DNA from 3 places in the Alteromonas sp. P256 genome. Region 3 is predicted to be linked to each of the others. Evidence: predicted binding sites of a transcription regulator. Region 3 holds the regulator's gene; each other region holds the start of a gene.
The links. The regulator LexA, encoded in region 3, represses DNA repair genes until DNA is damaged. The targets are predictions, from matches to a motif close to TACTGTATNNNNATACAGTA.

Region 1 (11,152 bases), on a different contig from region 3:
GGCCGTCGATGGGCGCCATGCAGGCCATTGATTGGGCAAGTGCCTATCCAAGTTGGGTACCTAGAATGCTGTCGGTAATAGGCGCAGGGGAAAGCGACGCTTGGACGACGACGGCTCTTGAGCATTGGGCTGCGCCTATAAGACTCGATAAAAAATGGAACAAGGGCAACTATTCTCCAAAAGAAGGGCCAACTGATGGACTTACCGCATCGCTAATGCTGATAACGCAAAATGCCCTAACCCCTGAGTTTTTTAACGCTCAAGGTAATATGCTAGGCTTTAAAAACCTAGAGCAAGCTCCCCTGTCCAGTATTAACGAACAACATTCCATCACAAAGTGGTTAAAAGCACGGGCGGCCGCCCGTGGTAAAAAGATGGATGCCAATCACCTGCTTTACTTGGTAAGAGCGTGCCAGCTTTTTGTCGCAGGACATAAAGATAACCTAGATGCGGGACTAAACAACATCAAGGCAAAGACGCTGTTTCTGCCTGCCGATTCTGATTTATTACTGATGCCCTATTTAGCTCAACATGCACATCAAACGCTTAAGCAGCAGGGAAATAACAGCGAATATACCGAGCTTCAAGGGTCACTCGGACACCTAGAGGGCGTGGCAAATATATCAAAACAGGCAACCGCTATTCGCCAGTTTTTGGAAAATAAGTAAAGGATTTTTATGATGACTATCAACACTATTATCAAAGCAGCCTTGGCAAGTAGCCTTTGCTTTTCTATTGCCTTACACGCGCAAACAAAACAAGAAGATATGCCCAAGCTATCTCTCGACTTATCTGACGTCACCGTATCGGGGTTGTCTTCTGGTGGATATATGGCCACACAGTTTCAACTGGCCCACAGCGATTGGGTTAAAGGTGTTGGGGTATTGGCAGCCGGCCCGTATTTTTGTGCCAAGGGCGATATTACAACGGCACTTGCCCAGTGTGTCAACAAGACCGACACCCAGCCAGATTTAACGGTTTTAAATGAGCAAGCGGCACAATATGCAAAGGCGGGAAAGCTTGCTGACTTAGACAATATGAAAGATGCCAAGGTGTGGTTATTTCATGGCAAGCGTGACGTGCGAATTGCCAGTGAAGTTAGCGATGCCTTATTCGAGCAATACACAATGTGGACAGACACTCAAAACATAAAATACGTTAACGATATGTCTATCGCCCACCTGTTTCCAACGAAAACGAACGGAACAGACTGTATGACATCAGAAAGCCCGTTTATTGGTAACTGTGATTATGACGCGGCTGGCGACATGCTTAATCATCTCGTGGAAGGGTTAACGACACCAGACGATGAACTGTCAGGTTCGCTGCATACCATTAATCAACAGGACATTGCAGGCAGCAATGCCAAAACACTGGCAAGCGAAGGCTTTGTTTACGTACCTCAAAGCTGCGCAAGCGGAGAAAGCTGTCGGGCACACATCAGCTTTCACGGCTGCAACCAATACGCTGACGCTGTGGACGATGCCTATACGTCGCAAACAGGGCTGAATGACTGGGCCGATGACAACAACATGATTGTGCTGTATCCGCAAACAAAAAAATCCCTCTTTATGCCGCTTAACCCACAAGGTTGCTGGGACTGGTGGGGATATGCTTCAAAGGACTACGCCAACAGAGATGGCGATCAGATAAAAGCAGTAAATGCGCTTTTACTCTCTCTTAATACGTTACCCTCGCCCACAACGAAAGCTGTATCTCAAGTAAAGCCTCGAGCGATGTCTCAAGTTACACAGCCTTCGCCACACCAGGCAATCGCACAGCAAACTAGCGCACAGCGAACTAAGACACAGCAGCAGATAGAGCCGATGAAGCAGGACGATAATAATGAATAAGAGAACGATATTTATCACCGGGGGAGCCAGCGGTATTGGTTTGGGCATGGCAGAGACGTTTGTAAAACAGGGGCACCACGTTATCGTGGCAGATATTAACGAAAGTGCTGCGCAAGAGGCGGCAGCGGTGCTGGCCAGTAAGTTTGGCAGCATTAATGATGGCAGCGCGAGCGCAGTGGCGGTAGATGTGTGTGACGCAGCGCAAATTGCTGCCTTACCTGAAGTACTCGGTAAGCTCACCGTTGACGTATTAATTAATAATGCTGGTATCCAACACGTTTCAAACCTTGAAGATTTTCCTGCTGAAAAATGGCAGCAGCTAATTAATATAATGCTGGTTGGCCCTGCGCTAACCACGCAAGCGCTATTACCAGCCATGAAAACACAAAACTTTGGGCGTATTATTAACGTGGGCTCTATTCACTCTCTTGTAGCCTCGCCGTTTAAGTCAGCCTATGTGGCTGCAAAGCATGGCTTGCTAGGACTTGCTAAAACCGTAGCATTAGAGACTGGTGACTATGATATTACTATTAATACCTTGTGTCCTGCCTATGTAAAAACCCCCTTAGTTGAGCAACAAATAGCGGCTCAAGCAAAGGAAAACAATATGACTGAGGATGAAGTAGTGAAAAAAATCATGCTTGAACCCATGCCGAAGAAGCAGTTTATTGAAGTTCAAGAACTAGCCGAAACTGCCGCATTTTTAATGACAAACAGCGCCAAAAACATCACAGGCCAAGCAATAACCCTAGATGGTGGCTGGACCGCAAGGTAAAACTTCCCTTTTACAAAACACTTGTGCTAATGTCCAAATCATTGGAAATGAGAGGACATTAGCGTTCCATGCCCTACCAAACCGTTGCTTTAATTGGAAAACCTCAGCACGAGGCCACTCACGACAGCTTAAATTTACTTGCCGATTATTTACTCGCCAAAGGATGCGAGGTATTGGTAGAGGAAAGTATTGCTCAAGAGCTTGAAACCGACAACATTAGAAGCTGCGACCTCGTCGCTATCGGTAAAGAAGCTGATCTAGCCGTTGTCGTTGGTGGAGATGGCAGCATGCTTGGTGCCGCTCGCGTGCTTGCCCGTTTCGATATCCATGTTGTGGGTGTGAATAGAGGTAACCTAGGTTTTCTCACCGACATTCATCCTGACGATATCATTCAGCAACTTGACTACATCTTTAACGGCGAGTGTTTCGTTGAAAAGCGCTTTTTACTGGAAGTGGGCGTTTACCGTCACGAGAAGTTAAAAAGTAATAGCTCAGCGGTCAATGAAGTCGTACTCCACCATGGAAAAGTGGCGCACATGATGGAGTTCGAAATTTATATAGACGAACAGTTTGTGTTTAGCCAACGCAGTGATGGACTGATTGTAGCAACGCCAACGGGCTCAACCGCTTATTCGCTCTCCGCAGGCGGGCCCATCATTATGCCAAAACTGGATGCGCTAACTTTAGTCCCCATGTTTCCGCATACTCTAAGTAGCAGACCTATTGTGGTAGATGCCGACAGCCAGGTATCGATGAAAGTGTCAAAAGTAAATAGTGACTCGTTGCAAGTAAGCTGCGACAGCCACATTGTATTGCCTGTTTTACCTGGCGATGAAATTCGCATAAACAAAAGCATCGATAAACTTCACTTAGTCCACCCTAAGGGCTATAGCTACTTTAACGTATTGCGTAAAAAGCTGGGCTGGGGCAGTAAGCTTTACTAATATAGGGCACTCGCCTACTACCATACGAGTGGCCGCCATACATTAGAATGCTATACATATAGACTAAGCACATATGGCTTCATTTACCCTGTCGTCATAAATTTTTCGAATTTCTCTACCCTCGCGAACTTTGTGGCGAGTTAGCCGGCTTTTCTACTTAATGTTCGCCTTACCATATAGAGAATACTGAATTTTTTACACGCCTACTCATATTTCGAGCATCTTTTTCGCACCTTTTAGACAAACCTATCACATTGAAAAATAAAGAAAAATTAACCTTTACAAATTTATTCAATTAAATTAGTAACTTATAATTTTAGTACAAGTCGGCATACCGGTTGCAACATCGTAAACAACTGGTTCGATAATCTATGTTGTTTCAACATAACCTTTGAAGGGCAAAAGAATCGATAAGTATTATCAACACCTATTTACTGAAGCGATAATAAGGAGTTTATTATTATGAGTAACAACGATATTAAATTTACTGCACCAGGTATGGATAACGATACTGCAGCAAGTACTATCAAAACGTTAGAGCAACGTTTGGTGGCGCTACTTGATCTGCAGCTTACACTGAAGCACATTCACTGGAATGTAGTAGGTCCAAACTTCATTGGTGTGCACGAAATGCTAGACCCACAAGTTGATGCAGTGCGCGAAATGACTGATACCATTGCAGAACGAATTGCCACGCTAGGCGGCGTACCGAAAGGCACACCAAAAGCCATTGTAGAGGGTCGTTCGTGGAATGATTATGAATTAGGCAAAGGCTTAGTGACCGACCATTTAAAAGCACTAGATGCAGTGTATGACGGCGTAAATGGCGATCACCGCGACGCGATTGAAGGCTTAGACGACTTAGACCCAGTGTCGGAAGATATGATCACGGGGCAACTCGCTGAGTTAGAGCAGTTCCAGTGGTTCGTAAGAGCGCATTTAGAATCAGGCAGCGGCGAACTAGCCCAATAGCTCTACCGGCAACCAATAGCCCTGCAGGTAAACGATACCAGTAGGAAGATAAAGGAAGGTTAATTTGGCCTTCCTTTTTTGTTTTCTATTTCTCCCTGTCTTAATCATTTCCCTTTCCCTATCTTTTACTTTTCTAATATTTTTCCCAACCGATTTTCTTTTTTTACTCATTTCTACCGACCTTGAACGTAATGCGAGTAATTACACAAGGTGGAATTGCCATTAACTTTACAGTGACCACTGGCAAAAAAAGTTGTAGGGTAAATTTTGAAGCAGAGATCTTGCGAACAATGGAAAGTGTGTGCTTTGTTTATATAAAACTGATTTATATGCAAATCAAAAAACACTCCCAAGGCTTAATACCCTCTGCTTAGAAATATTATTTGCAGTCAAAAACATGGTGCAAAAAAACAAAAATTAAAAACAATACTCATATAGAGCTATACGGCTAGTCTGAGATAATTCAGCGCCGATTGCCAAAACCAAACATCATTAGAAAAGAAGGAGTTCCATTTAATGGACTATTTTACAAAAGCACTTAAACACTATGCTGATTTTACAGGCCGTGCGCGGCGCACAGAATACTGGATGTTTTATCTGTTCTACATTATTTTTTACGTTGTGTGTTCAGCCGTTGGATACTTCCTTGGCACTGAATTTATAACGATGATTTACGCCCTTGCATTATTAATCCCCTCATTAAGTGCAGGCGCAAGGCGTTTACATGACACTGGCCGCTCAGGTTGGTGGCAACTACTCAATCTAATTCCGATAATTGGCACAATTATTTTGATTATTCTCTTAGCGCAAGACAGCCATGATGATAATGAATATGGGCCAAACCCTAAAGCCGGTCTTTAGGTTTAAGTTGTAGGCTGAGGTTTTAGATAATAGCCTTGGCCTATAGTTTTGTGGTTTACCTGTATAAGTAACAGGTGACGTGTAATAAAGCGCATGATGAATTTCACTCTCATGCGTTTTTTTCTTAATTTTAATGTCAATTAGCGTCAACTGACTACAATATGAAGCTGCACCAGGCAAATGCTCATCGAGATAACTAACTGAAAAAAAAGCAAGTGCAAAAAGCAAGAGTAACAACAGTTACAATAGTAAAGCGCAACAGGCAAGCCATGTATAAGAATACTGTAAAGCCTGTCTAGGGCCCGTAAATAGTGGGTCAGATAAAGATTTCCGGCAAACAACACCTCACAAATCGACAGATTACATTCGACTAGACTTTACATCTCAGAAATACTGTATATATTTACACGTACTGTATATATCATCATGTTCAACTTTATTAGGGTGTGGTTATGTTAGCGAATCTTTCGATATCAAATTTTGCCGTTGTAAAACAACTTTCTGTTCACTTTGAAAATGGCCTCACTGCGGTTACAGGTGAGACAGGGGCAGGTAAATCAATTGCCATTGATGCACTAAGCTTATGCCTTGGTGAAAGGGCCGATGCAAATGCGGTAAGAAAAGGTTCAGCAAAAGCCGAAATAGTAGCGCACTTTTCACTTGCTGATAATGCAAGTGCAAAAGCGTTTTTAGACGACCATGAATTGACCTCTGACGAAGACGAAACCAGCTGTTTTATTCGCCGGGTAATATCGAAAGAAGGTCGCTCAAAAGCCTTCATTAACGGCACCCCAGTATCTTTACAGCAACTAAAAGGTCTCGGCCAAACACTGCTTTCCATTCATGGTCAAAACACCCATCTACAGCTATTGAAAGAAGATTATCAGCGCCAGCTTATTGATAGTTACGCAGACCATTCTCATTTAATGAATGATGTTAAAGACGCTTATAGCTCGTGGAGAGACAAGCAAAAAACTCTCAATGAACTGCGTTCGAAAGCTCAGCAAAGAGAAGATCGTCTACAGTTACTTACCTATCAGGTGCAAGAACTCGACGAGTTTGCCATTGAGAATGGCGAATTTGAAGAACTTGAAATTGAGCACAAGCGCTTAAGCAATGGTCAGAGTTTATTAGAACAAGCGCAAACCAGTGTGTATAACCTCTATGAAAATGATGAAGGAAATGCACTGACCGTTATTCAAAGCAGTATTGAGAAGCTTGGCGAATTAGAAGCACACGATGCAAGCCTAACGCCTATCATCGCCCTGCTTAACGACGCATCAATTCAAGTTGAAGAGGCAGCAAGCGAACTGCGTGGTTACTGCGATCAATTGGAAATAGACCCTCTGCGTTTACAGCAGGTTGAAGCTCGCTATTCAAAAGCGATGGAGCTGGCTCGTAAACACGCTGTAACGCCAGAAGAACTTGCTCAACATCACCAGTTATTGTCGCAAGAATTTGCCGCACTTGGTGAGCAGGAAAGCTTACTAGGCACACTCGAACACGATGTTGAATCAGCAAGGCAACATTATTTAGTGGCAACTAGCAGTTTATCTGAAAGCCGAATGAAAGCGGCCGAAAGTTTTGCAAACGACATTGAATCACAAATTCAGCAAATGAATATGCCGCACGCTAAAGTGTGTATTGATATTCTTTATGACGAGCTGAAAAAGCCCGCAGTTAATGGGTTAGACTCGATTGCCTTTAAAGTATCAACGAACCCTGGGCAAGATGCCGACGTATTGGAGAAAGTGGTATCAGGCGGTGAGCTTTCTCGAATAGGTTTAGCTATTCAGGTTATTGCTAGCGATAGCCATGCTACCCCCACTATGATTTTTGACGAAGTGGACACCGGTATTAGCGGACCAACTGCTTCAATCGTAGGTGCACTGCTAAGAAAATTAGGAAAGCAGTCTCAGGTTATGTGTGTTACCCACTTACCTCAAGTGGCGGCACAAGCACATAACCAGCTTTTTGTTACCAAGCTTACTGATGGCGAAAGTACAGAAACACAGATGATACCGCTGACTAAACAAGACCGAATTGACGAACTCGCCCGACTGTTAGCTGGCGACAAAGTAACCAAGTCGGCACTTGCTAACGCAAAAGAGCTGCTAAAAAGCGCTTCATCGAACTAAAATGCAGTTGATTGGTCATAGTTGTCAATGTAGCATGCCTTCGCGCTTGCACTAAAACAGCTGAGGCTTCCTTACGAGGAAACCTTTAGGCACTAACAAAGGCAATACTGGACTTATATACGCATGAAGTTGCACCATCTTATAGTTATTCTTTGCATTACATTTACTACTACAGCCTGTTCTAACTGGATTTTCAGGATTGACGTTCCGCAGGGCAATTTTCTAGATCAACGTGATGTTGAAAAGCTGCGTATTAATATGACAAAAGAACAAGTTATCTACGTGTTAGGTAATCCTGTTGTTCAAGACTCTTTTGATAACGACACATGGTACTACGTCTACGATATGAAGCGTGGTATGAAAGACCGAGGCGACGACTTCCAGCGTCAGATGATCATCACGTTTGTAGATAATAAAGTGGCAAACGTTGAAGGCGATTTTGAACTGTCTGAAGACTTTAATACTCCACTCGACGAGTAAATCAATCACGTTGTTTTACAGCACTGCAGAAAAATAGAACAGAAGCCGGCTATTAACCTGCTTTTAAAGGTGCTTTTATTTTCAACGATATTAGATTTAAGCTGTTAGACTCGGAGCATTAGACTTAAAGCGCTAGATTTGAGGTATTTAATTAGGGTATCAATATGGAACATAGCTTTTGGCACAGCAAATGGCACAATAATGAAATTGGGTTTCATGAACCCACTGGTAATGCCTTGCTGGTGAAATATAGTGGTGTTTTATTAGGCCCAAATAGCAATGAAGCCTCACAAAAGCGAATCTTTGTGCCCTTATGCGGGAAAACTAAAGATATTGCATGGCTGCTGTCAAAGGGCTGCCAGGTTGTTGGTGCAGAGCTTAGCGAGGTGGCTATTACACAGCTGTTCGACGATCTAGACATTACTCCCACTGTTAAGTCTTCGTCTAAAGGTAGAGTATATTCAGCCCCTAACCTTACCATTTTTGTTGGTGATATTTTTTCACTGCGCCGTGATGACATTGGCAAAGTAACAGGTGTGTATGATAGAGCAGCATTAGTTGCTTTGCCCGATGAACTGCGTCGAAAGTACGCTAACCACCTTATAGACATAACTCATAACGCCCCTCAATTAGTTATCACATTCGACTATGACCAGAGTGAACTGCCAGGTCCTCCTTTTTGCGTGAATGATGAGATGGTTGCGGATTTATATGCTAGCAATTATTCAATTTTACAGCTTGAGCGCTTAAACGTAGAAGGCGGTTTAAAAAGAAAAGTGAAAGCAGACAGCCTAGTCTTTAAGCTAAGTCTTTAATCTTGGTATTTAGTTCTGGGATCAAATTTTCTGTACTTTAGAACTCGCAACAGTTGGTTATTTTTAACGACTACAATAACCAAGACCATGGTAATGGCCTGCTAATAGAGGCAGCGACTTTTCAGCAAGTCACATTGAGTGCAGACGATACCGGTGTATACACGTTTAGTTTCGATGCTAGAGCCCCTAGCGAAGGTGCTATTGCCGAGCCCACTGTGGCGACTGCTTATGTACAAACCTTGGACCCATCAAACGGTTTTGCTACTACAGCACGTGTGGAAATCGATTTATCTACAATCTCAAGTTCTGATTGGCAAACCTACAGCGTTGATTTCAATATTGACGGTGAGGCTATGGCTGGACAGTTGCTAGAGTTTGGTTTTACAAACCGCACTACTGGCTTTGCTCCCTCGGCAATTGTCGTTGATAATGTAGACTTCAACCTGGCTGTTGGTGGAATAAACTTCGCCAGCGACTTTGAAAGTGGCGACCCAAGCGGTGGTGAAATTGGTGATAACTGGTTAAGTTTTGCCGCGGTATTTGGGGCGGATGGTAATTTTGCCTATAGCTATGGGCCATTCCCATCACCAAACAGCACTGGCGGATTTACCAGCTATGCCTCAGGCGAAGCCACAGAGAGCCAAGGTACTCAGTATCTGAATGTGTTCAGCGATTACAAAAACGCCGACCATGGCAACGGACTCACTATCGAGGCCGCAAGTTTTCAGGAGCATACCTTCTCTGCATCTGATGCCGGCGAATATTCGTTTTCGTTCGATGCCAAAGCTCCTTTTGAGGGTGGTATTGCCCCACCCACCACAGCGTACGCCTACATTCGCGTACTCGACTCTAACAATGGATTTGCTTCATCCGTTGATATTCGAGTGGATTTGAGCGCAGTCAGCAGCAGTGAATGGGCTCGCTTTACTGTACAGGCAACGCTAGAAGACAGCTTAGACGGTCAAATACTTCAGTTTGGGTTCTCAAACTCAGCCACCGACTATAACCCCAGCGGCATTTTCTATGACAACGTAGAATTTTCCCGAGCTGAGTGAGGAGATACGAAATGGAATATTTCAATAAAAATGTATCGAGCGCGGAGCAAGGGTTCATGAGTACTGCCACAACAAAGGTTCATTTCGCCAGCAAACAGCTTTTGATTGCTGCGGTTGCTTTAATGACCTGCACCTCGTTAGCAGCACAGGAAGCTGAAAGCGAACAAGATAAAAATGACGCTGACGTAGAGCGAATTATTGTCACTGTAGAGCGCAGAACACAGGACTTACAAGACTTAGCGGGCACTGCCTTTGCGTTTTCTGGAGAGGATTTAAAAGCCCAGGGCATTCAGGATATTACTGATATCGCAGAGTCTATCCCCGGTCTTGAGATTGGTAATAATCAAGGTAACGTGGAGGTGTGGATTAGAGGTATAGGCAGTTCTAACAACACCGAGCTTGGCGACCCTGCCGCTGCAACTCACCTAGACGGTGTCTACATTCCTCGTCCTTCAGGTATTGGTTCTGCCTTTTTTGACATATCGAGAGTAGAAGTAAACGTTGGCCCGCAGGGCACGCTGCGCGGTCGTAACGCCACCGCCGGCTCGGTAAACATCATTCCTTGGCGACCGGCCTTGAATCAGTGGAATGGAAGTGCAGAAGTGGAGGTGGGTAATTATAATCAGCGTTCTATAACAGGTGCGCTTAACATTCCTGCTACCGATAACTTAGCCTTTCGCATTGCAGGCACTAAAGTTGATCATGACTCGTATTATAACGATGTCGGCCCCTTAGACCTTGAGCTTGCCGAGGCCGCAGATAACCTTGGACTGCGTTTTCAAGCGCTGTATGAGCCCACGGATGACTTAAGTATTTACCTTTCTTATGATTACGCCCGGGAACAGGGAACTGGGTATACTGGTACTAACTTTGCGCTGCCATTGGGTTTAGGGATTGACCCAGATGACATTGAAGACCCTCGAGATGTCGTCGGAAGAGGCTTCACTCCAATTCAAGACACTATCCACGATGGATTTAAAATTGAAGTTACGTGGGATATGGGTAAGGCCCTACTTGAGTACAACGGCAGTTATCGAAACTTAATTTACGACTATCAAGCCGCCACACCGCTGTCGCCTGATTTCCCTGGCGTATTTGAAGCACTAGACCCATTAGACCAAGCAATTGATGACTTTTCACGCTTTCAGTTCTTAACCGACTCAGAATCGATTATTCACGAACTCCGCCTGCTATCTGATGATGATACCAGTCGCTTAACCTATACCGCAGGTATCTTCTTATTTAATGAGAGACAGCAA
Region 2 (11,152 bases), on a different contig from region 3:
GCGCAAAGGGATGAGTATTCGCCAACATAATGTTGCCCACATTCGCTTGTCGAATATGGCAGATGGCGGTTTTACTTTTGATGGGTAACGTAGAGACAAAATCTGCAATGGGTGATATGGCGCTAGGTTCAGGGTCGTGAAACATCCTTACGCCCTTACCTTCGTAAAATGCCACTCCCCACCCATCTTTATGTGGGCCGGTCTCACCGCCACGGCGGGTAAGCCCGGTGAAGCTGAAACATAAATCTGTTGGTGTATTGGCACTCATGCCTAAAAGTTCACACACTGCTTGGCTTCCCTTTACTACTAATTCTTCAGCACTGAGAATACGCAAGCAGAGCCAATCAATCAATTCAACGTTGGATACATTGTCTTTACTTCGGAGCTGACAAACGATTAGTACATCGCGACACCTTCTACGATGGCGATTTTAGATATGGTACTATATTAAAAAAACACGCTTGGCTGCCACATGAAAGAACAACCAAATAATCCCCTGCACGGTCTCACCCTCGAGAATATAGTAACCCAACTGCACGAGCGTTACGGATGGGAAGGGTTGTACTATCGCATTCGAATTAATTGCTTTTATAACGATCCCTCTATTAAATCGTCACTTAAATTTTTACGCAAAACTCAGTGGGCGAGAGACAAGGTGGAGCAACTTTATATACAGACATTTTCTAAGTAGTATCGATTTTACATAAAGAACGTGCTACTACGTGTTTCGTCTGTTTTATTTGATTTAAATAGATAACTAGCGTTCAATCAACATCTTAATATTGTTTACTTTTTAATGTACCTAGAAGTACAAATACTGCTATGTTTAGTAAGACGAAAAACAACGGAAGGAAGAAGCCATGGTTAAGCAAGTTGTTGAATTTCGAACGTTGTTAAATTATGCGTTACTTTTTACGTTGAGCTTTTCACTGTCCTGCGCTGCAGCTACTAGCACGGTGACCGTTGTCGACCAAGACAATAAGCCTGTCAGCAATGCTGTGGTCGCATTTCTCCCTATACCCAACGAGCTAAACACGTCCCCCAGCGTAACTGCCACCACTCATCAAGAAACTGCAAAGCACGCTGCTACGGGCAGTTTTCAAAGCGATGGTGAGCAGGTGGCCATTATGGACCAAGTAGATAAGCAGTTTTTACCTCGCGTTATCGCCATTCAAAAAGGCCAAAGGGTCAAATTTCCCAACAGTGATGATATACGTCATCACGTTTATAGTTTCTCCCCCACTAAACCATTTGAAATAAAGCTGTATAAAGGGTCGAATGTTGATCCTGTTCTATTTGACAAGCCGGGTATTGGCACCCTTGGCTGCAATATACATGACGATATGGTAGGGCATATTTACGTGTCAGATGGGGAAATAACTAGCGTGTCTGACAGTAACGGCTTAGCAAGTTTTGACCAGCCAGTACCAGAAAGTGTGATAGTGTGGCATAAAGATTTGTCGATAGATGGCAGCCTTAAAGTGAAAGTAATGCTAGAAGACAGGGACGGCAGCTCCTTTGCTAAAGTTGAGTTAGTCCGTCGAGCACCACCGCCTAAAAAACGCATCTTTGGCTCTAGTCGGTTTGGCGGTTGAGGTAACTTTTGAAGTCTTATTCTCTCAATCAAAATGTATTTAGACTGGCGGCAGGACTAGTCTTGCTGTCAACAATAGCAATACTGTTGAGCGTGTGGTCGTCGACCACTGAACATGCCAAACGCGAATTAGCAGAGAGTCTTGAAGTTGCGCGCTACGTAGTAGCAGAAGTTTTCAGTAACCGTGAAGAACAGCTATTTACTAACGCGAGTGTACTTGTTGATGATTTTGGCTTTAAAAGCGCAGTAGCATCTCAAGATAACGCCACTATAACGAGCACACTAGAAAATCACGGTAACCGAGTTGGCGCAGACATGATGGCGTTATTGTCGTTGTCGGGCAGTATTACCAGTAGTACCTCTGAAGGATTACAGTCTGGACAGCAGTTTCCTCACCCTCAACTAGTGCAAAATGCGCTACAACAAGGTGGCCAGAATGCATTTATTGTGGTGAATAATGAACTTTATCAAGTGCTATTTTTACTTGTTGAAGCCCCAAACCCCATCGCAATCGCCGCTATCGGCTTTAGAATAGATGGGTCCGTTTTAGCTCGTTTAAAATCAATTACATTGTCTGAAATTGCTATTGTGGCAGAAAAACAAGACAGCATCATTTTTAAGCAAACCACGCTTAATGATGCCCAAGAAAATTATAATCGCGTAAACGGCGTAGACGAGCTGTCTTGGTTATCTTTTATTCCCTCAAACCAAGCCCAACTCATTACCCAATACATACCGCTGTTTAACGATAGTGATACAAAAATAACGCTAGAGCTTTCAAAGAGCGCCCAAACGCTATTAACCGAATTTGCCAAACTACAAAAGCAAATTAGCATAATTGCCGCTCTGCTTCTTGCGGTATCACTATTTATTGCCGCATTATTTGCAAGACGAATATCAAAACCTCTTCATCGACTATCAGCCATATCACAAGAAATAGCCGCAGGTGTTTATAGTCACAAAAAGCTTGTAAAATCTCATACAACAGAAATCGCGGCGCTTTCTGACTCTTTTCAGTCAATGCAAAGCAATATTCAAATGCGTGAGGAACAAATTCAATTTCAAGCCAGACACGACCTGCTTACAGGCCTATCCAACCGCTATCACATTGCCGATGTCATCAATAAAAAGTTAAATAACAAAGAGTCTTTTGACGTCATTGGGATAAATATTCTTAGCTTTCGAAATGTGAATGATGTGTTTGGTTACAGCAACGGCGACTTATGCTTACATACTCTAGCAGGGCGCTTAGATGAGCTTGGCGGTGTAGCAGCAAGACTAAATGGTGGTGAATTTTTATGGATGCCCGAATCTAGGCTCAGTAGTAACGACTTGGCCTCTATTCAAACTGAACTTGAAGCGCCTATTTACGCAGAAAATGTTGAGATTACATTGAAGCTGTCTTTTGGTGAGTTACACTGCCCTGAAGACGCCGATGGCCCATCCACTCTGTTAAAACGCCTCGCGATTACATTAGACCATGCTCGCCATTTGCCAAAGCACCGCGTTCGCTACAGCCCAGATTTCGACGCTGAATACACGCGGCGTATTAGCATCATTACCGAATTAAAGCAGGCTTTGCACCGAGATAGCCCTGAGCTTTCCTTGGTTTATCAGCCCAAGTTATGCTTAGACAGTGGCTCGATAAGTCATGCGGAAGCATTAATGCGCTGGACCAGCAAAAACCTTGGATTTGTGGGCCCTGATGAGTTTATATTAGTTGCCGAACAGGCAGGGCTAATAGGGGCCGTTACCGACTGGGTAATTAAACGCGCCATTAACGACACTAAGACATTGGTGGATAACAACGTAGATGTTTGCGTTGCCATTAATCTATCCGCCAAAGATATATTGAATACATCACTACTGCCGCAAATTAAGTCTCATATTGCAGAAGCCGGGCTATCCCCCACTCAACTTTCTTTTGAAATAACCGAAAGTGACTTAGTTAGTGATGCCCAGGGTGTATACAGTGAACTTTGTTTGTACAGGGAGGCGGAGTTTACTCTGGCAATCGATGATTTCGGTACCGGTTATTCATCATTGTCGTATTTAAAAAGCTTACCGGTTAATGAACTTAAAATAGATAAAAGCTTTGTTCTTAATTTAGACAAAAACCAAAGTGACCAACAGATAGTAAAAACCATTATCGACTTAGCGCATAACTTTGACTTAAAAGTGATTGCTGAGGGCGTTGAAACCCTACCTAGTCTGTCATTGCTTAATCAATGGGGGTGTAATTATGCTCAGGGCTATTTTATCTCTCGCCCTGTACCGGTAGAGCAATTTATGCAATGGTACAAAGATAACAAAAACACTGACTGGATATCACAATGAAACACTGTGCGGCGATGTTATGCGCTCTTTTATTGATGGTTTATAACAATGAAGCGCTCGCTGGCGACGGTAAATTGCTTGGCACTGCGGGTCTTATCCAAGTTGAAGGCTCTGGCGGAGGCGGAATAGTTCCCTGGGCAACGCTAGCCGGCTACGATACCCAAGACCAAGTATCTGTTAATGCTGTGATGACGCAGGTAGACCTTGACGACTATCGCCTGAATGTTATGGGCGTGTCTGCTTCTTTTTACGACCGTATTGAAATTAGTGCAGCCCACCAGCGGTTCGACTTAAAAGAGCTGGGCGTCGACATAAGGCAAAATATATTCGGAGTGAAATATCGTCTTTATGGAGACGCGGTTTACTCCCGCTTGCCCCAAGTCAGTATTGGTTTTCAACACAAACGACTTGAAGATGGTGCAATCGCAGACCTAGTTGGCGCTGACTCTTCATCAAACGGTACTGACTATTACATTGCCGCTACTAAGATTCATTTAGGTGCTATAGCAGGCTTCAATGCGGTGTGGAATGTGACGGCGCGAGCCACTAAAGCCAACCAGCTTGGTTTGCTGGGGTTCGGCGGAGCAAAAAACAGCAATTATGAAGTTATGCTTGAAGCCTCAGCAGGCATATTGCTCTCGCGCAGCGTTGCCATTGGCGCAGAATATCGTCAGAAACCTGATAATTTGGGTTTAGGTGAAGAAGATTGGGTAGATTACTTTGTTAGCTATATCCCCAACAAACACATTGCACTTACCCTTGCTTGGGCTGAACTTGGAAGTATGGCAGGTGCACAACAACAAAATGGCCTGTATCTCTCAATAAATGGCCAATTATGGTGACATCATGTTGATAACGCGTATTCTCCCCTTCATCAGTTTTGTGGCAATTATCGGCTTGAGTGGCTGCTCTACCAACATTGGTGGCCAAAACCCATCATCAAGCGTATACGCAGAGCTGGGCGGCAGTAAAAAGATAGAGGAGATAGTAGAAAACTTTGTTGTTGAGATTGAGCGCGACCCTGTTATTCTCGCCTATTTTGACGGCGCAGATATTAACCGCTTTATCGATAAATTAAGTGAACAGATATGTCATCGCACCGGCGGCCCCTGCGAGTATTCAGGCGATACCATGGAACAAGTGCATGGTGGTATGAATATTACTGAAGCCGACTTTAACCGCACCGTCGACTTACTGATTAATGCAATGAACAAGGCAGACGTGCCCCACCCGCTGCAAAACAAAGTGCTAAGAGTGCTTGCTCCCACTCGCGATGAAATGCTTTATTTGTAAGATGCGACTTGTTTAGAAAAACTACTTTTTTAAGGGCTCGCTTGCCTGAGGACTAATTTTTTAAGGGCTCCCTTGCCTGAGGACTAAAGTAGCGGCAAGGGAAATGACGGGAAGTATGCGGGCTAGTATTAATGCTAGGCGTCGTTATAAAGCGTGCTGATCCATTTTTCTTCGTTAATAAAGTTCCAACTCCATGTAGCCCACTTATCCTCAAGCCCCATAGCTTTTACCTCATCAAGGCTCTTACCCTTTTGCTTAAGGGCTTTTACATAATCAAATGTCTCATTGATCATGTTAAGAAACGTCGTATATTCCGCTTTAGTGCCTACACCACCGTGACCGGGAATGATCATGGTGTTATCGTCAATCTTGGTCAGTAAATGCTGCACAGACTCCATATACCCCACTACATTGCCGCCTGCACCTTGGTCTATATAGGGAAACATGCCATTGAAAAATAAGTCGCCTGTATGCATAACATTAGGCTGTTCGAACCATACAACACTGTCACCGTCGGTATGACCCACAGGAAGGTGCATCACATGTACCGTCTCGTTGTTAAAATATATTTTGATGCCGTCTTCGTAGGTTATCGTTGGCAAGGCGTCAGGCTCGACGTTCTCGTCTCCCGCTAAACGCACCCGCACGTTTTCGTGAGCAAATATAGTGGCGCCTTTGTGGCTGTGAAAAAACGCATTCGAGCCTGTATGGTCACCGTGATAATGGGTGTTTATTACATACTTAGGTTTGTCGCTGCCAAGCTCGCCAAGTTGTGCGGCAATTTTCTCCGCAAGCGGAGCAAACTGATCATCAATAATAAGTACGCCATCTTCACCTGCAGAAACACCGATATTACCGCCCATTCCCGTTAGCATATGCACAGCACCTTTAATAGGTGTCGCTTTTACTTCCACGTTTGCAAATCTATCTTGTGCAAATGATACAGAGGTTGGTAACGCTACTGTCGATAGCGCAACTAGTGCCGCCGCTATTACCGACAGTGAATGTATCGACGTTTTATTCATTGTTTTCATTCTACTTTCCTTGGGTGGTTAACCTGTACATGCAATGCTGTAATTCAAATACTCTGGCGATTAATGCAATTACTTTAACGCTATTAATTTGGCACAACCATTCTATCGATTACTAATATGTAGCAACTTGATTGGCATTGATTATTAGATACTAACGATATCGGACGATTAACCTTAACTAGCATTAACTAATGGCCGATATTAAGCATAAAATTGACTATGCATTCACTATGGCTTAATCGACGTATTAGATCATTTTTTCACCGTCTGGAATATCGCCCATATAAGCAAAGCGCAATACTTCCTTTCCGTCACGCTCTACTGTTTCTGTAAACATACCGAGAGGGCGAACCCACAGTGCACGTTCGCCGTAACAGGGCCTGTATACCACCAGTTTCGATTCATTCTCTGAGTGTGTGGCAATCTCATACACATCGTACATATTGCCTTTGTAATGCTTGTAGCGACCTGGAGTAATGAGCTGTTTCGTTTCCATTGTGGGTCCTTATTCTTAGCTAGCTTTATCATATGATTGCGTTTGTTAAATGTCTTGGCGCTATTTGCTAAGCTCTATTTGCTTAGCTCTATTTGCTTAGCTTAGCTGGCTTGGCTGGCTTGAATGGCTTGGCGTTAATCGTCAAAGGGTAAGATCAATTGCTGCGTTGATTGATGGGCAGCTAAGCCTATGTGTATTCCTACTAGGCGTATTCCTCGTCCTTTGGCCCGTTCAAAAGCCTCTTCCATCAGCGTTGCAAAATAATGCTCTTCAAGCATGGCATGTCGATGCTCAACGGTAGTCAGCTGAAAATCATTAAACTTAAGCTTAACGCCCTGTGTTCTTAAACGCACAGGCTTCCCTGTTCTTTTCTTGTGATTTTCCATGCGCTCGTGGAGCTTTTCGAGTAAATGGGGAAGGAATGCCTTGCACTGTTCAATCGTCTGAATATCGTCACTTAAGGTACGCTCTACACCAATTGATTTTCGCTCACGAGACACTGATAGTTCACGCTCATCAATGCCATGGGCCCTTTCCCACAATACGCTGCCAAACTTTCCAAGCTCTTTCTGTATTCGTTCAAACGGATACTGGCGCACATCGTTACAAATGTTGAGCCCCATACGCGCCAATTTTTGCATTGTCACTTTACCCACACCAGGTATCTTTTTTAGCGGCATATTGCGAACAAACTCATCAAGATTATCCGGCGTAATCACACAAATGCCGTCGGGTTTGTTTTCATCACTTGCTACCTTTGCAACGAACTTACATGGGGCGACCCCTGCTGATGCGGTTAAACCCAACTCGCTTTCGATTCTTGCGCGGATTTCCTCCGCTATTAACGTAGCGCTGCCGCCGCAAAACTGACTGTTAGTCACATCAAGGTATGCTTCATCTAATGACAATGGCTCTACTAAGTCTGTGTAGTCAGAAAATATTTTACGAATTTTTTGAGACTCGCTGGCGTAAGCGTCCATCCGGCCTTTCACTAAGGTAAGGTTTGGGCACAGCTTCATGGCATAAGCGGTAGCCATTGCGCTACGCACGCCATATTTTCTTGCCGGATAGTTACACGTTGAAATCACGCCTCTGCGATCAGAACTTCCCCCTATCGCGATGGGAATATTCTTAAGCGCAGGATTATCCCGCATTTCCACTGCGGCATAAAAACAATCCATATCAACGTGGATGATTTTTCGCATTTAAACTCACATTGCGGTACTAGGATGCTTATAAGTGTATGCTAATACCAAACTGTACATATAGACAGTATAGTAGCGACTAGCGAAGACTTATTCCAGTGAGACGTGCTCTTTGAAGATTAAATGAAAGAGTTTCTAACAGCCGCTTGTTGTTAGACTAATGATAGGTTTTGAATCAGCTGACCGAGCAGCTGCATATCTCACCTTGCAATTTGCAGGGTCTGGAGCTTCATCTAATGTAAGGTTGATATTTCCCAATCTACCTGAACAATTGCCTCCACTCCAAGTTAATCCTTCGCTTACATCCATCGCCCTTTCAATACCGCTCGGGTGAGGGCACGGGAAGCCACAGCGTAGGGTAATAGTTTGTCCTGCAAGTTCTACAGTGGGGTCTAAGTTGCAATCGGTTTTATTTTCGAGCCTGGCCTTATAGTTGACAAGATCAGACGCTGTTTTCATTGCCCCCTCTGCGGCTTCAAGGGTGGCAATTCGTCCATCACGTCCTAAGTCCACTAGTCGAGGCACTGCGGTCACAGCGAGGATCCCTAAAACAACGATAACGATAACTAACTCTATTAGGGTAAACCCTTCTTCACCTAACTTCATAAATACTCTTCTTTAGTATCAACATATTCATAAGGTAATATTTATTAAGAGACAATATATGAACTTAAAAGTAACTTGAAATAAAACCGTTATAAAAAGCCGCTAGTGGGCAGCTAGCGGCTTCGTTCTCATGTAACGGGAATTTGAAAGCGTCTTAACCTACAGAATTTGGTTTTGCTTCCATTCATTTAGCTTTTTCTGACGTGCTTCTTCTTTTTCCATGCGCGATTTTTTACGATCACAAGGCTCTGGGCAGTCACACGCTTTTTCTATACCGATTGCACCTAATCCGCCACAACTTCCCGAAATAGTTTTTCGCTGCACCAAGTAACCAATGGCCATAGCAGCAACCATGGTCAAAAAGAAACCGAATGCGAGAATAAATGTAGACATACCTACCCCTTAATTATGAACTGTGACCAGTTTATCAAATTCTGGCGACGCATACTCTTCAAAACTATCATCTGTGCGACGAATGAGAAATACAGCAAGATTTTCCTGCTCTGCCACTTCAATAGCCTGTTCCCACCCCATCACGTTAAATGCAGTGGCAAGGCCATCTGCGGTCATTGATGACGGGTGGATGACGGTTACCGACACTAAATTGTGCGATATAGGATAACCGGTGGTCGGGTCAATAAGGTGAGAATAACGCGTGCCGTCTTCTTCATAATAATTACGATAGTCACCCGATGTTGCCACAGCGTTTGTTCCAATCGACACCACTTTTTGAATTGCGCGTTCTGTAGTCACTGGCTTTTCAATGGCAATTAACCACTCGCTACCATCGCCACGCAGTCCTCTAACACGCATCTCGCCACCAATCTCAACTAAGTAATTTTCGATGTTGTACTGCTCTAGTATTTCAGCCACTTCATCAACACCAAAGCCTTTAGCGATGGTAGATAGGTCGACGTACAGCATAGGATGCTGCTTCTTCAGTCCCGTCTGAGTAATACCTAATTTTTGATGACCTACGTAATCGCGAACACCGTCGATATCATTGCGAGATGGTACTTTCTCAGGTCGCTTAGTGGGGCCAAACCCCCATAGGTTAACCAACGGGCCTACGGTAACGTCTAATACACCGCCACTTAATTTGGCCAGCCGCAATGCCTCATTAACCACAAGCAAAGTATCATTAGACACCACAAAATTATCGGTATAACGATACTGATTAAAGCGCGACAACTCAGACGTGGGGTCGTAAGTTGACATCATTTTGTTAACCTTAACCAAACGCGCATCAATCTCAGCCTGAAGACCTTCTACCGCCTTACCTTTATCAGCCAAGTACTTAACGTTATACGTTGTGCCCATAGTTTGTCCCTGCAGATGCACAACAGGACGACTTTTATCGCTGCAGCTTGCAAGCATTACCATTGATATGGCAATCACCGCTAATAGAATTCGAACAAAAAATCGAATCACAATAGGTTCCTTACTCTATCCTTTACACAAACAAAAAAGGGGCTTACGCCCCTTTTATAAACTTATTTGCGTAGATTAACCACCGAAGTCATCTAGCATGATGTTCTCGTCTTCAACACCTAAATCTTTAAGCATGTTGATAACGGCAGCGTTCATCATAGGTGGCCCACACATGTAGAACTCACAGTCTTCCGGTGCAGGGTGATCTTTCAGATATCTTTCTAGCAATACTTGGTGAATAAACCCAGTTTCGCCTTCCCAGTTATCTTCAGGCTGCGGATCAGAAAGTGCAACGTGCCACTGAAAGTTTTCATTCTCTGCGGCTAGCTCGTCGAAATCTTCTGTGTAGAACATTTCACGAAGTGAACGGGCACCGTACCAGAATGAGATTTTACGGTCTGATTTCAAACGACGTAGTTGGTCGAAAAGGTGTGAACGCATTGGCGCCATACCCGCACCACCACCAACGAATACCATTTCAGCATCAGTGTCTTTAGCAAAGAACTCACCAAATGGACCTGAGATAGTCGCGCTGTCGCCTTCTTTAAGGCTCCAGATGTACGATGACATTTTACCAGCAGGTAGGCTTAAGTTATTAGGCGGCGGCGTAGCGATACGCACGTTAAGCATAATAATGCCTTCTTCTTCTGGGTAGTTAGCCATCGAGTAAGCACGAATTGTTTCTTCGTCAACTTTTGATTCAATGTCAAAGAAGCCAAAACGTTCCCAATCACCACGGTACTCATCAGGAATATCGTAGTCTTTGTATTTAACATGATGAGGTGGAGCTTCGATCTGAATGTATCCACCAGCACGGAACGGTACGCTTTCGCCGTTAGGAATTTTAAGCTTAAGTTCTTTGATGAAGGTAGCTTTGCTATCGTTAGAGATAACTTCACAATCCCACTTCTTAACACCAAATACTGACTCTTCAAGTTCAATGTCCATGTCTTGCTTAATAGCAACCTGACACGACAAACGGCAACCTTCGCGCGCTTCGCCTTTAGTAATGTGGTCAAGCTCAGTAGGTAAAATTTCGCCACCACCTGAATGCACATCTACGCGACACTGACCACAAGAGCCACCGCCACCGCACGCTGAAGACACAAAATAACCAGCATCTGCAAGCGCACCTAGCAACTTGCCGCCTGGCTCA
Region 3 (11,152 bases):
GGCTTTTCGCATCCACGACATGAATTCTGTCATCCTATGAAATAAAAACGCGATGAGTGTATCACAAAACCGGTAATGTCTCCTTTTAAGCTGAATTTGAGCAGGCGAATTAGCGCAACACTGAACATTAACGTAAGTGACGAATTAATAGCAAAAACGACCTAATCATTAACGCTAAACGTCGCGCTATATCTTAACGTGTATAACGCATGGCCACATTGCAGCGCTCGTAGGCACTTCCGTACTTGTTCATTGTTTCTTTGCAGTGCTCAAATCCATTTTTTAAATAAAGGTGAATAGCCGCCTCACAGCGCTTATTGGTGAGTAAAAATAAGGTGTTGTGAGCGATAGAGGGCGCTAAGGTTAATACATATTGTAATAGCTGCTCACCTACTTTAAGGCCTCGTGCATTAGAAGCCACGCCCATTTTTGTAAGCTCAAAAACGCCTTCCGATTTTTTTGCCAATGCGCAGGCTCCCACCACACCTAGGGTTGGGTGTTTGGCGAACCAGATGTGGCCACCGTTATTAATAATAAACTCTCTAGGGCGAGAAATAACATCTTCATCAACGGGTTCAAGAACAAACATAGTTTCTATCCATTCTCTATTTATCGAGTCGAAGTAAGGCGATAAATTATCGCTAAAAGGTAAAAACTCCAGAGGTAAAGACTGTTCCATAGGTGAAAATTAACTGAATGGTAAGTAATGCTATGCTAGATAAAAAACGCCACAATGAATAGGGTTGTTAGTATCTTTATCATTAAGCATTGTATCAATGGAACATTGAGACCTTTACAGTACCGTCAAAGAAATAGGGGTTGTAGAAGTCAGAATTCTGGCTAAAAAATTGTTTTGTAATCATTTTTAAGTTGGCGTTTCATGTATATCTCACTATTTTTATATTAGATTTTATTTACGAGCGAAAAATCTTGGACAATAGGCTTTCCACAACTATCGATGCAACGATGCCCAATAGCGAGCTTCCGCTAGATTTAGACGATTTAATGACATTATTGGCAGAAGCTTATGATGTGCCCATTGCGTTAATTGGTATTGTTGGTAAGCAAGACGAAGTGATAAAAGCGAGTCATGGCACTGATATCGAGTATATTCCTCGTGAGAACGCGTTTTGTAGTCATGTTGTGGAGTCCGGCGAGCCCCTAATTATTCCCGATGCGACAAAAGACGAGCGTTTTCAACACTCACAAAATGTAATCGACGATAACGACGTTGTATTTTATGCCGGAACGCCTATTCATATTGAAGGTGAATCGGTGGGCGCTGTATGCCTCATTGACTCACAGCCAAGAAGTATTGGCGAAAAACACCTCACATTATTAAAGCGAATAGGCTTACTAGTGAGTAAGTACATTGGTCTTTCACGTGAGCACGAAATACTTAAACGTGAGCACGGCCTAATCGAGAAGTCCCCAATAGTTCTTGCGACGTGGAATTTCGATACCTCCCTTAAGTTAGCGTACATTTCTAAAAACGCACACGCAGTAATTGGTGCTGATGCGGCAGATTTACTAGACGGCAGGATCGAATTTACTGATTTGATGTGTGATGAGTCAGACGCTGATTTTACTTTTGCGATGCAGGCACACATGGAAGGGGTTGAAACCCATGTCTGTCGGCTAAAAATGTCTGTGCCTACTCGCACTATTTGGGTGAGTATGATTTCCACCGCCAGCTTTAACGACAATGGAAGCCTTTTTTCGGTGCAGGCGTTTTTGTTTGATACCAGCGATCAAAAATACGTGGAGGACAAGCTTAACGAGACCAATCAGCGAATGCGCCTGCTCTTAGAGGCTTCAGAGCTTGGAACATGGGATTGGAACTTAAAAGCGGATGTGAATCAGGTAAACAGGCGATGGTGCGAAATTGTAGGCATCGATTATGAGTACTACGATACAAGCTATGGATATTCCCGGCAGCTTATTCATCCCGCTGATCTCGTGCAATTTGAACACCACCTGGATGAACATTTGCGAGGTAAGACAAGCGTATTTAATACTACGTTTAGAATGAAGCACGCCAATGGTAACTGGGTGTGGGTGGAGTCTTATGGCAAAATTGTCGAAAATGACGCCATGGGGAAACCGCTAAGAGTCGCCGGTATTCACCGTGATATTACGGGAAGAATGGAGAGCGAAATCCATGAAAGGAAAAAAACGCAGCTGTTGCAGTTTATCAATAAGACGCGAGCATCTTATTTAGAAAGCAACGATCTTACACTGGCCTGTCAGACCGTACTCCCCGAGTTAATTGAGCTATCAGACAGTCAGTTTGCTTTTATTGCACAAATGCAGGATAAAGACAGTGCGCCAAAACTCTTTATTCATGCCATTTCAGATATTGTGTGGGACAGCACTAGCTTTACGCAGTACGCAGAGTATAAAAAACGAAACCTGTATTTCACCAACTTTGATAACTTGTTTGGCAAAGTTATTACAACCGGTGATGTGATTATTAGCAACACCCCCAAAACTCACCCTGCCTCTAGAGGCACGCCTAAAGGTCACCCTCGCATTAACCGCTTTCTTGGTCTTCCCATTAAGATAAAAGATGAAGTTGTGGGTATGATTGGATTAGCCAATAAGTTTGAATTTTACAAAGCGTCAGATGCAGCGTTTTTTCAGCCGTTCTTAGATGCGTTAGCCGGTTTATTCTATGCGGTTGATTTAGAAACCGCACGGGCAGAAGCAGAAGAAAAGCTGCGTATGCTAGCAATGACCGATCCCCTTACCGGCTTGTTAAACAGGCGAGCTTTCTTAGATGAATGCAATCTCATCTCCCAAACTCACCAGCAAGTCGCCATAGCCATTATCGACATAGATTACTTTAAGAGTGTCAATGACACCTACGGGCACGATGCCGGCGACTATGCATTAAAAGAGGTTGCATCAATCACTCGCTCTTTTTGCAGTGAGCATGGCGTTGTGGCTAGGTTAGGCGGTGAAGAATTCGCCATTGTGTTAGTCAACAAAACCCCAAATGAAGTGAACAGCATCTTTGAGAGTCTTCGGGAGGCTATAAACGCTACACAACTTGCTTACAAAAACGATCGAATCAGTATTACTATCAGCACTGGGGTTAGCTATACATCAGACTGCTTTGATATCGATTTTAGTACCTATTTGTCGGTGGCCGATCAGGCGCTGTACGAGGCTAAGTCAAGTGGCAGAAACCGCACCTGCTGGCAGCCAGGTTTACTTTAACTGCTTACTTGACCGCGATAGCCGTTTTTTTGTCTATGACAGCGTGTCTGCGCTTGTCATTTATGTTTAGGTGTATATACTTACAGGAACTGTATAGACAGACAGGTCTTTTATGCGCCCACTCACAGCTCGACAAACTGAAGTTTTAGAACTTATAAAATCAAACATGCAAGAAACGGGAATGCCGCCTACGCGTGCAGAAATAGCCCGTCACCTAGGTTTTAGGTCTGCTAATGCTGCTGAAGAACATCTAAAGGCACTTGCGCGTAAAGGCGTTATTGAAATTTTGCCAGGAACGTCTCGCGGTATCAAACTGACTGTTCCTATTGAAGAAGAAGTGGTTGAAGAGGAAGGATTACCGTTAATTGGTAGAGTCGCCGCTGGTGAACCTATTCTTGCTCAAGAGCACGTAGAGTCGCACTACAAAGTGGACCCTGCCCTATTTCAGCCTCACGCAGACTTTTTGCTTCGCGTAAACGGCATGAGTATGAAAGACATTGGTATACTCGATGGCGACTTGCTAGCAGTACATCGCACTACCGACGTTCACAACGGTCAAGTTGTAGTAGCAAGAGTTGACGAAGACGTGACGGTGAAGCGCTTAGAAAGACGCGGTAGAGAAGTATTACTTCATGCTGAAAACGATGATTTTTCGCCTATTAAAGTCGACTTGGCAAACGAGCCGTTTGCCATTGAAGGTATTGCCGTTGGCGTTATTCGAAACGCTGACTGGATGTAGCCTTTTATGACGTTATTATGAAAGCGGCTCAATAGCCGCTTTTTTTAGCACTTAAGTTTGTTGATATGCTTAATAAAGCTACTATTAGCTAAGACTTTCAGTGCTTATAAATATCATTAATACATTTCTATATCTGATAAAAATTCTCACACGCTTTATAGCTAATATTAGCAAGGCATTACACACTATATTGCCTTGGTCTTGTGTGAAATTTGTTCAATTTTTCGCGGTTAACGGTTGATTTTTAGAAACTAAATGTTGTTTTCCGTTACAAGAGAATCGGTGTAGTTTTCACTACAAATAACCTGACTACCCCCTGATTTACCTCGCTTCACTCTGCATCATAAAACCCACAGCTCAAACAGCGTTAGATTAAATTTTAACCATCTCATTAAATTTTTAACAGAAAAGACTAGACGGAACGCCATTATTGCGCAATTCTTATACAAGCTTTAACAAAATAATAACAATGACTTTGAATTCAATTTACAAATCGATGTATTGAGTTAATCGTTCACAAACCACTTGGTAGAGACTGCGCATAACAACATTTGGCGTTAATGGGTCTACCATTACGGAGGTGCTGAGTGAAATCACTAAAGACTGCGACTGCAAAATGGTATGCAAGTGTACCATTTTTGTTTTTTTCTCAATTCCTTTTTGCGCAAGAGGCGGCTGAAGAATTGTCTTCGCTAAACCTTAGACGGGGCGCTACCGATATAAGCGGCCAGGTGTACGATCTGCACATGCTTATGTTCTTTATTTGTGTAGCCATCGCTGTAGTTGTGTTTGGCGTCATGTTTGCCTCCATGTATCTGCACAGAAAATCCCGTGGCGCAAAGCCCGCGAATTTCCACGAAAATGTGAAAGTGGAAATTGCATGGACAGTGGTTCCATTTCTCATCCTAATCTTTATGGCCGTACCTGCAGCTAATACGCTTATCGCCATGGAAGATACATCTGAAGCTGACATGACCGTGCTAGTCACGGGGTCGCAGTGGAAATGGCACTACAAGTATATGGACAGCGACGTTGAGTATTACTCGTTACTTGCTACTCAGCGCGAACAAATTCAAAACAAATTCACAAAAACCGACAATTATTTATTAGAAGTCGATCGTCCTCTGGTTATACCAACAGGGCAAAAAGTGCGGTTTTTGATCACGTCAGATGATGTTATTCATTCGTGGTGGGTACCTGATTTTGCCGTTAAAAAAGATGCGAACCCTGGTTTCATCAACGAAGCATGGGCAAAGGTGAATGAGCCTGGCGTATATCGAGGCCAGTGTGCAGAGCTGTGCGGTAAAGATCATGGGTATATGCCCATAGTGGTTATTGCAAAAGAACCTTCAGAGTTTAACGCATGGATGGGCGAGCAAGAAGAGCGCGTTCGCCAAGCTAAAGAAGAAGAGCAACGCCTACTATCAATGAATATGTCTATGGATGAACTGATGACAGAGGGCGAGCGTGTATACAACGCAACATGCGCGGCGTGTCATATGCCAAATGGCGAAGGTTTACCGGGCGTTTTCCCTGCGCTTAAAGGTAGCAAGATGGCATTGGAAGATCAGCAAGGGCACATTGAAATAGTGCTTCACGGTAAGGCCGGAACGGCGATGCAGTCGTTCAGCAAAATGCTAAGCCTAAAAGAAATTGCAGCGGTTGTTACTTATGAGCGAAATGCATGGGGTAATAACACCGGCGACATGGTTCAGGCTAAAGATGTCAACGCCGCAGCATCAGGAAACTAGGAGCGAGTTATGAGTAAAGCAACCGAAGTAATTTCGCCAGATACCTCTGTGCATCACGATGAGCATGAGCACCACGACCATATACCTAAGGGCATTACGCGGTGGCTGTTTACAACGAACCACAAAGATATAGGTACATTGTATCTCTGGTTTGCCTTCATCATGTTTTTGGTGGGCGGCGCCATGGCAATGGTTATCCGTGCGGAGCTTTTCCAACCCGGACTGCAAATTGTCGAACCAAATTTCTTTAACCAGATGACCACGGTTCATGGGCTTATTATGGTCTTTGGTGCCGTAATGCCGGCCTTTACAGGTTTGGCTAACTGGCTAATACCAATGATGATAGGCGCGCCAGACATGGCGCTTCCCAGAATGAACAACTGGAGCTTTTGGATTTTGCCAGGGGCGTTCTTAATTCTACTTAGTTCGTTATTTATGGAAGGTGGCGGTCCGGCATTTGGTTGGACTTTCTATGCTCCGCTATCAACAACGTACAGCGGTGATTCAACCGCGCTGTTTGTGTTCTCTGTGCATATCATGGGTATCTCTTCAATAATGGGAGCGATAAACGTTATCGTCACCATATTTAATATGCGTGCCCCAGGTATGACGTGGATGAAAATGCCTTTGTTCGTATGGACATGGTTGATTACTGCGTTCTTGCTTATCGCCGTTATGCCTGTACTCGCTGGTGCGGTGACAATGGTTTTGACGGACAAGTTTTTTGGTACGAGCTTCTTCGATGCCGCCGGTGGCGGAGACCCGGTCATGTTCCAGCATATTTTCTGGTTCTTCGGTCATCCGGAAGTGTACATAATGATATTGCCCGCATTTGGTATTATTTCTCAAATTGTGCCAACGTTTTCCCGAAAACCGCTGTTTGGTTACGCCTCTATGGTATACGCAACGGCGTCGATTGCACTGCTGTCTTTCGTAGTGTGGGCTCACCATATGTTTACCACGGGTATGCCGGTATACATGGAAATGTTCTTTATGTTCGCCACCATGCTTATCTCTGTGCCGACGGGGGTGAAGGTATTCAACTGGGTAGCCACAATGTGGCGAGGCTCGCTGACATTTGAAATGCCAATGATGTTCGCTATTGCGTTTATCGTGCTATTCACTATTGGCGGCTTATCGGGACTCATGCTGGCGATAACACCGGTTGATTTCCAATACCATGACACTTACTTCGTGGTTGCGCATTTCCATTATGTATTGGTTACTGGCGCGGTCTTTTCCATTATGGCGGCGGTGTATTACTGGCTGCCTAAGTGGACGGGCAAGATGTACAACACCACGCTGGCAAAATGGCATTTCTGGTGCTCGTTAGTATCGGTAAATGTGCTGTTTTTCCCCATGCACTTTGTTGGATTGGCAGGTATGCCACGCCGAATCCCAGACTATGCACTTCAGTTTGCCGACTTTAATAAGTGGATAAGCCTAGGCGGTTTTGCCTTCGGTTTATCACAACTTATTTTCTTAGCACTATTGATTAAAGCATGTAAGAAGCAAGGTGAACCAGTATCGGCTCAGGTGTGGGACGGTGCAGAAGGACTCGAGTGGGAAATACCTTCTCCAGCCCCTTACCACACATTTGAAACACCCCCACTAGTGAAGTAAGTATGAAGTGAGAATTGGACTTAGTGGTGCAAGGGGGCGACATGTTTTACTCCCCTTGCCCGCCAAGTGATTCAGGTCTCAACCGGAGGCGAAGTGTATGACGCAAGCAAGTGCAAACAATAAAATGGTCGTGAAATTAATTGCCATTGTTATTGGTATGTTTGGATTCGGCTTTGCTCTAGTACCACTTTACGATGTGTTTTGTGATATTGCAGGCATCAACGGAAAAACAGAAGGGACCGCAGCGGTTTATCAATCGGTAGAGATAGATGAAAGCAGAGAAGTGACCGTTGAGTTCATCACTCGCACGAACACCGGAATGCCGTGGGAGTTTCGAGCAGAAACCAAGCGAATCAAAGTACACCCAGGCGAATTGAACACAGTGTCCTTTTACGTTCGCAATCCTGCTTCAAGCAATATCATTGCTCAGGCAATACCGTCGGTATCCCCTGGCACTGCCGCTATTTACCTTAACAAAACAGAATGCTTTTGCTTTAACCAACAGCCTTTACAGGCTGGAGCAGAAGCCTATATGCCTATGCAGTTTTACGTAGATCCACAGCTTCCAGAAGAAATAACGTTTTTTACATTGCAGTACACACTCTATGACGTCACCGCGAGAGCAAGTGACCTAACAACTAAACCGAATCCTTTTATGGAATCGTCAGCACAAAGCGGCGAATAGCCCATTAAGGATAAGGAGATAATGATGCAGCAAGAATATCAAAAATATTATGTACCCGCGCAAAGTCCGTGGCCCATCGTAGGTGCGATTGCCCTGTTTTTAATTGCAGTCGGGGCCGGTAACTTTGTGGTTGAAGCAACGAAGGGCGAAAGCGGTTACGGCAGCTATATATTGCTTGCCGGTATTGTCGTTTTACTTGTCATGCTGGTGGGATGGTTTAAGAACCAAATTGATGAATCGATGGCGGGCTTGTACAGCGACCAGTTAGGTCGTTCGTATCGACAGGGAATGAGTTGGTTCATCTTCTCTGAGGTGATGTTTTTCGGCGCATTTTTTGGTGCGTTGTATTACGCCCGATTTATTGCAGTACCCTGGCTTGGCGGCGATTCTAACAACGCCATGACCAATGAAGTACTGTGGCCTGGGTTTGAAGCTATGTGGCCATTGGTAAGCACACCTGGCGGCATATCTACCCAAGAAATGAGCCCGGGGGGCCTACCTACCATTAATACCATTATTCTGCTTATCTCATCGGTAACGCTGCACTTTGCACATGTGGGGCTAGAGCAGAACAAACGCAAGCAACTTACCGTTATGCTGGGTATTACCATTTTGCTTGGCTGCGGGTTCTTGTTCCTACAGGTTGAAGAGTATATCCATGCCTACCGCGACCTAGGGTTAACGCTGCAATCAGGTATTTACGGCAACACCTTCTTTATGCTCACCGGGTTTCACGGCATGCACGTTACCCTTGGCACCATTATTCTTATTGTGATGTTTTTTAGAGTATTGAAAGGTCATTTTACGCCTAAAGAGCACTTTGCCTTTCAAGCGGGAAGTTGGTATTGGCACTTCGTTGATGTGGTGTGGGTAATGTTGTTTATTTTCGTTTACGTGCTGTAGGTCGGGTTAAGCGCTGCTTCGTCTTAATGTGTATGCCTATGGCAATGATAATGAAAACGAGAAAAAGCGCCAAACCTCAGTAAGGTCGGGGGTTTGGCGAAATAACCCCGGTACTAATAGCAATTAGTATTAGCACAACAATGATGACTGAGGTGAAAACCCGTCGACCTATATATTTGCTCATTGGCCCGTCTTTAGGATCGTTTTTCATCATCACGCGCATGGCCATGAAAAGATTAACAATCATAAACAGTACCAGAGCGACAAGAATTATTTTTATTAACATAACCATCTCTTCTTTTATTATTTGTTTTGGTTGGAGCTGTTAAACATGCCACAACGTTCACAGTTTTTAATTCCCTGGTTACTCACCGCGCTTAGTGTTGCGGCGATGTGCGGCCTTGGGTTTTGGCAACTGGAACGCATGGTGGAAAAACAGCAACGTTTAGCTAGCATAGCGCAAAAGCAAAGCAATGAAAGCCTCTCGTTAATTGATGCCCTGTCACAAGAAGACCCTAGAGATATCTCCATTAACTTTGTGGGAACGCCAGACAGTACTCGCCCCCTATTGCTTGATAATCAAATTCACGAACAGCAGGTTGGCTTTGATGTATTCGCCCCTGTGTCAACGAATGCAGGTTGGATTTTGGTGAATTATGGTTGGATAGCTGCCCCTGACCTTCAGCGCACTATTCCTGAAGTAAATCTGCCTAAGGGCAACAAGGAATTTGAGGGAGTTATCACCGTACCCGGCAGTAACCCCCTTATCACAGAAACGAATGTTAATTTTTCTCAGTTTCCCGCACTTATTCAACAGGTAGCGTTTGCATCGCTAAGTCAGAGTTTAAACATCAAACTTCTTCCTTACGTTGTAGAGCTTACTTCACAAGACTCGGCTTTTGTTCGCGATTATAAGCCGGTAGTTATGCCTCCAGAAAAACACTTAGGGTATGCGGTGCAATGGTTCGGTTTAGCCATTGCAGCAGCTGCAATAGGTGGGTTTGCAATCAGTAAAAAAGGACGTATTCATGAGTAATACTACATCCAAAAAAACACTAATAATTATGGTCGCTGTATTTGTGCTCCCCGTGGTGTTAGCAAAGCTCGCCCTAGAAAACGATTGGTTTAACAAAGCCTCAACGAATAAGGGCGCACTGCTTGAGCCCACTATCAATTTAACGACCTTGCTAGAAGACAGTTCACCCACGTGGCGTCTTTTGTACGTCATGCCCGCGCAGTGCGATTCGCGCTGTGAAAATGCACTTTTCAGTATTAATCAAGTGTGGTTAGCGCTCGGCAAAGAGTCTGACCGTGCCCAAGCATTAGTGTTGGCTACACCAACGAGTGACGCTAACGCGCTGGCTTCTCTTGTGGATTATCCAAACGTTGCCACGCTGTCGGTAGATGATACTGCGCAACTCGCTTCTCAAAGTGTGTATGTGGTAGATACGCTTAATAACGCCATGCTTTTTTATCAAATTAGCGACGACAAAGAAGAAGCGGTGATGGAAAGTCGCAATATGTTAGCCGATATCAAAAAACTGCTTAAATTGTCTCGCATAGGGTGATAGTTATGAAAAAGCTCACGTTATTCAGTCTCTTTTTAGCCGCAGTCGTCATTATTCTCGGGGCATACACTCGCCTTACCGACGCCGGTTTGGGCTGTCCAGATTGGCCCGGCTGTTACGGCAACCTAACGGTGCCCCTTAGTGATGAAAAGGTGAATGCGGCGAATGCCGCTTACCCAGAAAGGCCGGTAGAGGCATTCAAGGCATGGAACGAAATGATACATCGTTACTTTGCTGGCACCTTAGGTTTGTGCATTGCCGCCATTGCGCTTATCGCTTTTAGGCAGCGCAAGCAAGGCACCCCTTTTAAACTGCCTTTACTACTGCTGGGGCTTGTTACCTTTCAAGCTGCACTTGGTATGTGGACAGTCACTCTTAATTTATTGCCAGTGGTTGTTATGGGCCACTTATTAGGCGGTTTCAGCGTTCTTTCCTGTTTGTTTCTTTTGTATTTACGACTGCGAGAAGCTGACACTAGCACCAGCTCAGTTTCACAAAGCACAGTCTCAAAAAGCACAGTTTCACAAGAGCCAGTTTCTATGGACTCAGCTGAGCAAGTCGCGTCGCCTTCAGTGGCCGGCCTTTCACGGATGAAAACTTTCGCATTGTTTGGTGTGGGTGTGCTTGTGATTCAAATTGCACTTGGAGGGTGGACATCAGC

Region 1: the regulator LexA is predicted to act here: its motif matches at 5,797-5,816, upstream of recN (DNA repair protein RecN).
Region 2: the regulator LexA is predicted to act here: its motif matches at 8,010-8,029, upstream of dinB (DNA polymerase IV).

What each region holds. Positions count from the first base shown of each region.
Region 1 is NZ_JAZETM010000002.1:116,571-127,722, reverse strand. Features, by position in the region: gene V7R39_RS03890 (E22 family MetX-like putative esterase) at 1-668, shown strand, start outside; gene V7R39_RS03885 (extracellular catalytic domain type 2 short-chain-length polyhydroxyalkanoate depolymerase) at 678-1,853, shown strand; gene V7R39_RS03880 (3-hydroxybutyrate dehydrogenase) at 1,846-2,628, shown strand; gene nadK (NAD(+) kinase) at 2,697-3,572, shown strand; gene dps (DNA starvation/stationary phase protection protein Dps) at 4,035-4,544, shown strand; gene V7R39_RS03865 (hypothetical protein) at 4,533-4,715, opposite strand; gene V7R39_RS03860 (DUF805 domain-containing protein) at 5,061-5,405, shown strand; gene recN (DNA repair protein RecN) at 5,858-7,543, shown strand; gene V7R39_RS03850 (outer membrane protein assembly factor BamE) at 7,667-8,023, shown strand; gene tmpT (thiopurine S-methyltransferase) at 8,188-8,838, shown strand; gene V7R39_RS03840 (hypothetical protein) at 8,892-9,893, shown strand; gene V7R39_RS03835 (TonB-dependent receptor) at 9,905-11,152, shown strand, end outside.
Region 2 is NZ_JAZETM010000011.1:52,238-63,389, reverse strand. Features, by position in the region: gene V7R39_RS15225 (class II glutamine amidotransferase) at 1-286, opposite strand, end outside; gene V7R39_RS15220 (VF530 family protein) at 473-691, shown strand; gene V7R39_RS15215 (methylamine utilization protein) at 861-1,595, shown strand; gene V7R39_RS15210 (EAL domain-containing protein) at 1,604-3,931, shown strand; gene V7R39_RS15205 (DUF3034 family protein) at 3,946-4,773, shown strand; gene V7R39_RS15200 (group I truncated hemoglobin) at 4,778-5,224, shown strand; gene V7R39_RS15195 (MBL fold metallo-hydrolase) at 5,359-6,258, opposite strand; gene V7R39_RS15190 (DUF1653 domain-containing protein) at 6,506-6,754, opposite strand; gene dinB (DNA polymerase IV) at 6,889-7,959, opposite strand; gene V7R39_RS15180 (type II secretion system protein) at 8,095-8,565, opposite strand; gene nqrM ((Na+)-NQR maturation NqrM) at 8,725-8,958, opposite strand; gene V7R39_RS15170 (FAD:protein FMN transferase) at 8,968-9,996, opposite strand; gene nqrF (NADH:ubiquinone reductase (Na(+)-transporting) subunit F) at 10,072-11,152, opposite strand, start outside.
Region 3 is NZ_JAZETM010000006.1:98,859-110,010, forward strand. Features, by position in the region: gene plsB (glycerol-3-phosphate 1-O-acyltransferase PlsB) at 1-21, opposite strand, end outside; gene V7R39_RS11005 (GNAT family N-acetyltransferase) at 194-679, opposite strand; gene V7R39_RS11010 (sensor domain-containing diguanylate cyclase) at 931-3,222, shown strand; gene lexA (transcriptional repressor LexA) at 3,335-3,961, shown strand; gene coxB (cytochrome c oxidase subunit II) at 4,549-5,712, shown strand; gene ctaD (cytochrome c oxidase subunit I) at 5,722-7,335, shown strand; gene V7R39_RS11030 (cytochrome c oxidase assembly protein) at 7,433-8,020, shown strand; gene V7R39_RS11035 (cytochrome c oxidase subunit 3) at 8,042-8,923, shown strand; gene V7R39_RS11040 (DUF2909 domain-containing protein) at 9,000-9,209, opposite strand; gene V7R39_RS11045 (SURF1 family protein) at 9,255-9,959, shown strand; gene V7R39_RS11050 (hypothetical protein) at 9,952-10,491, shown strand; gene V7R39_RS11055 (COX15/CtaA family protein) at 10,497-11,152, shown strand, end outside.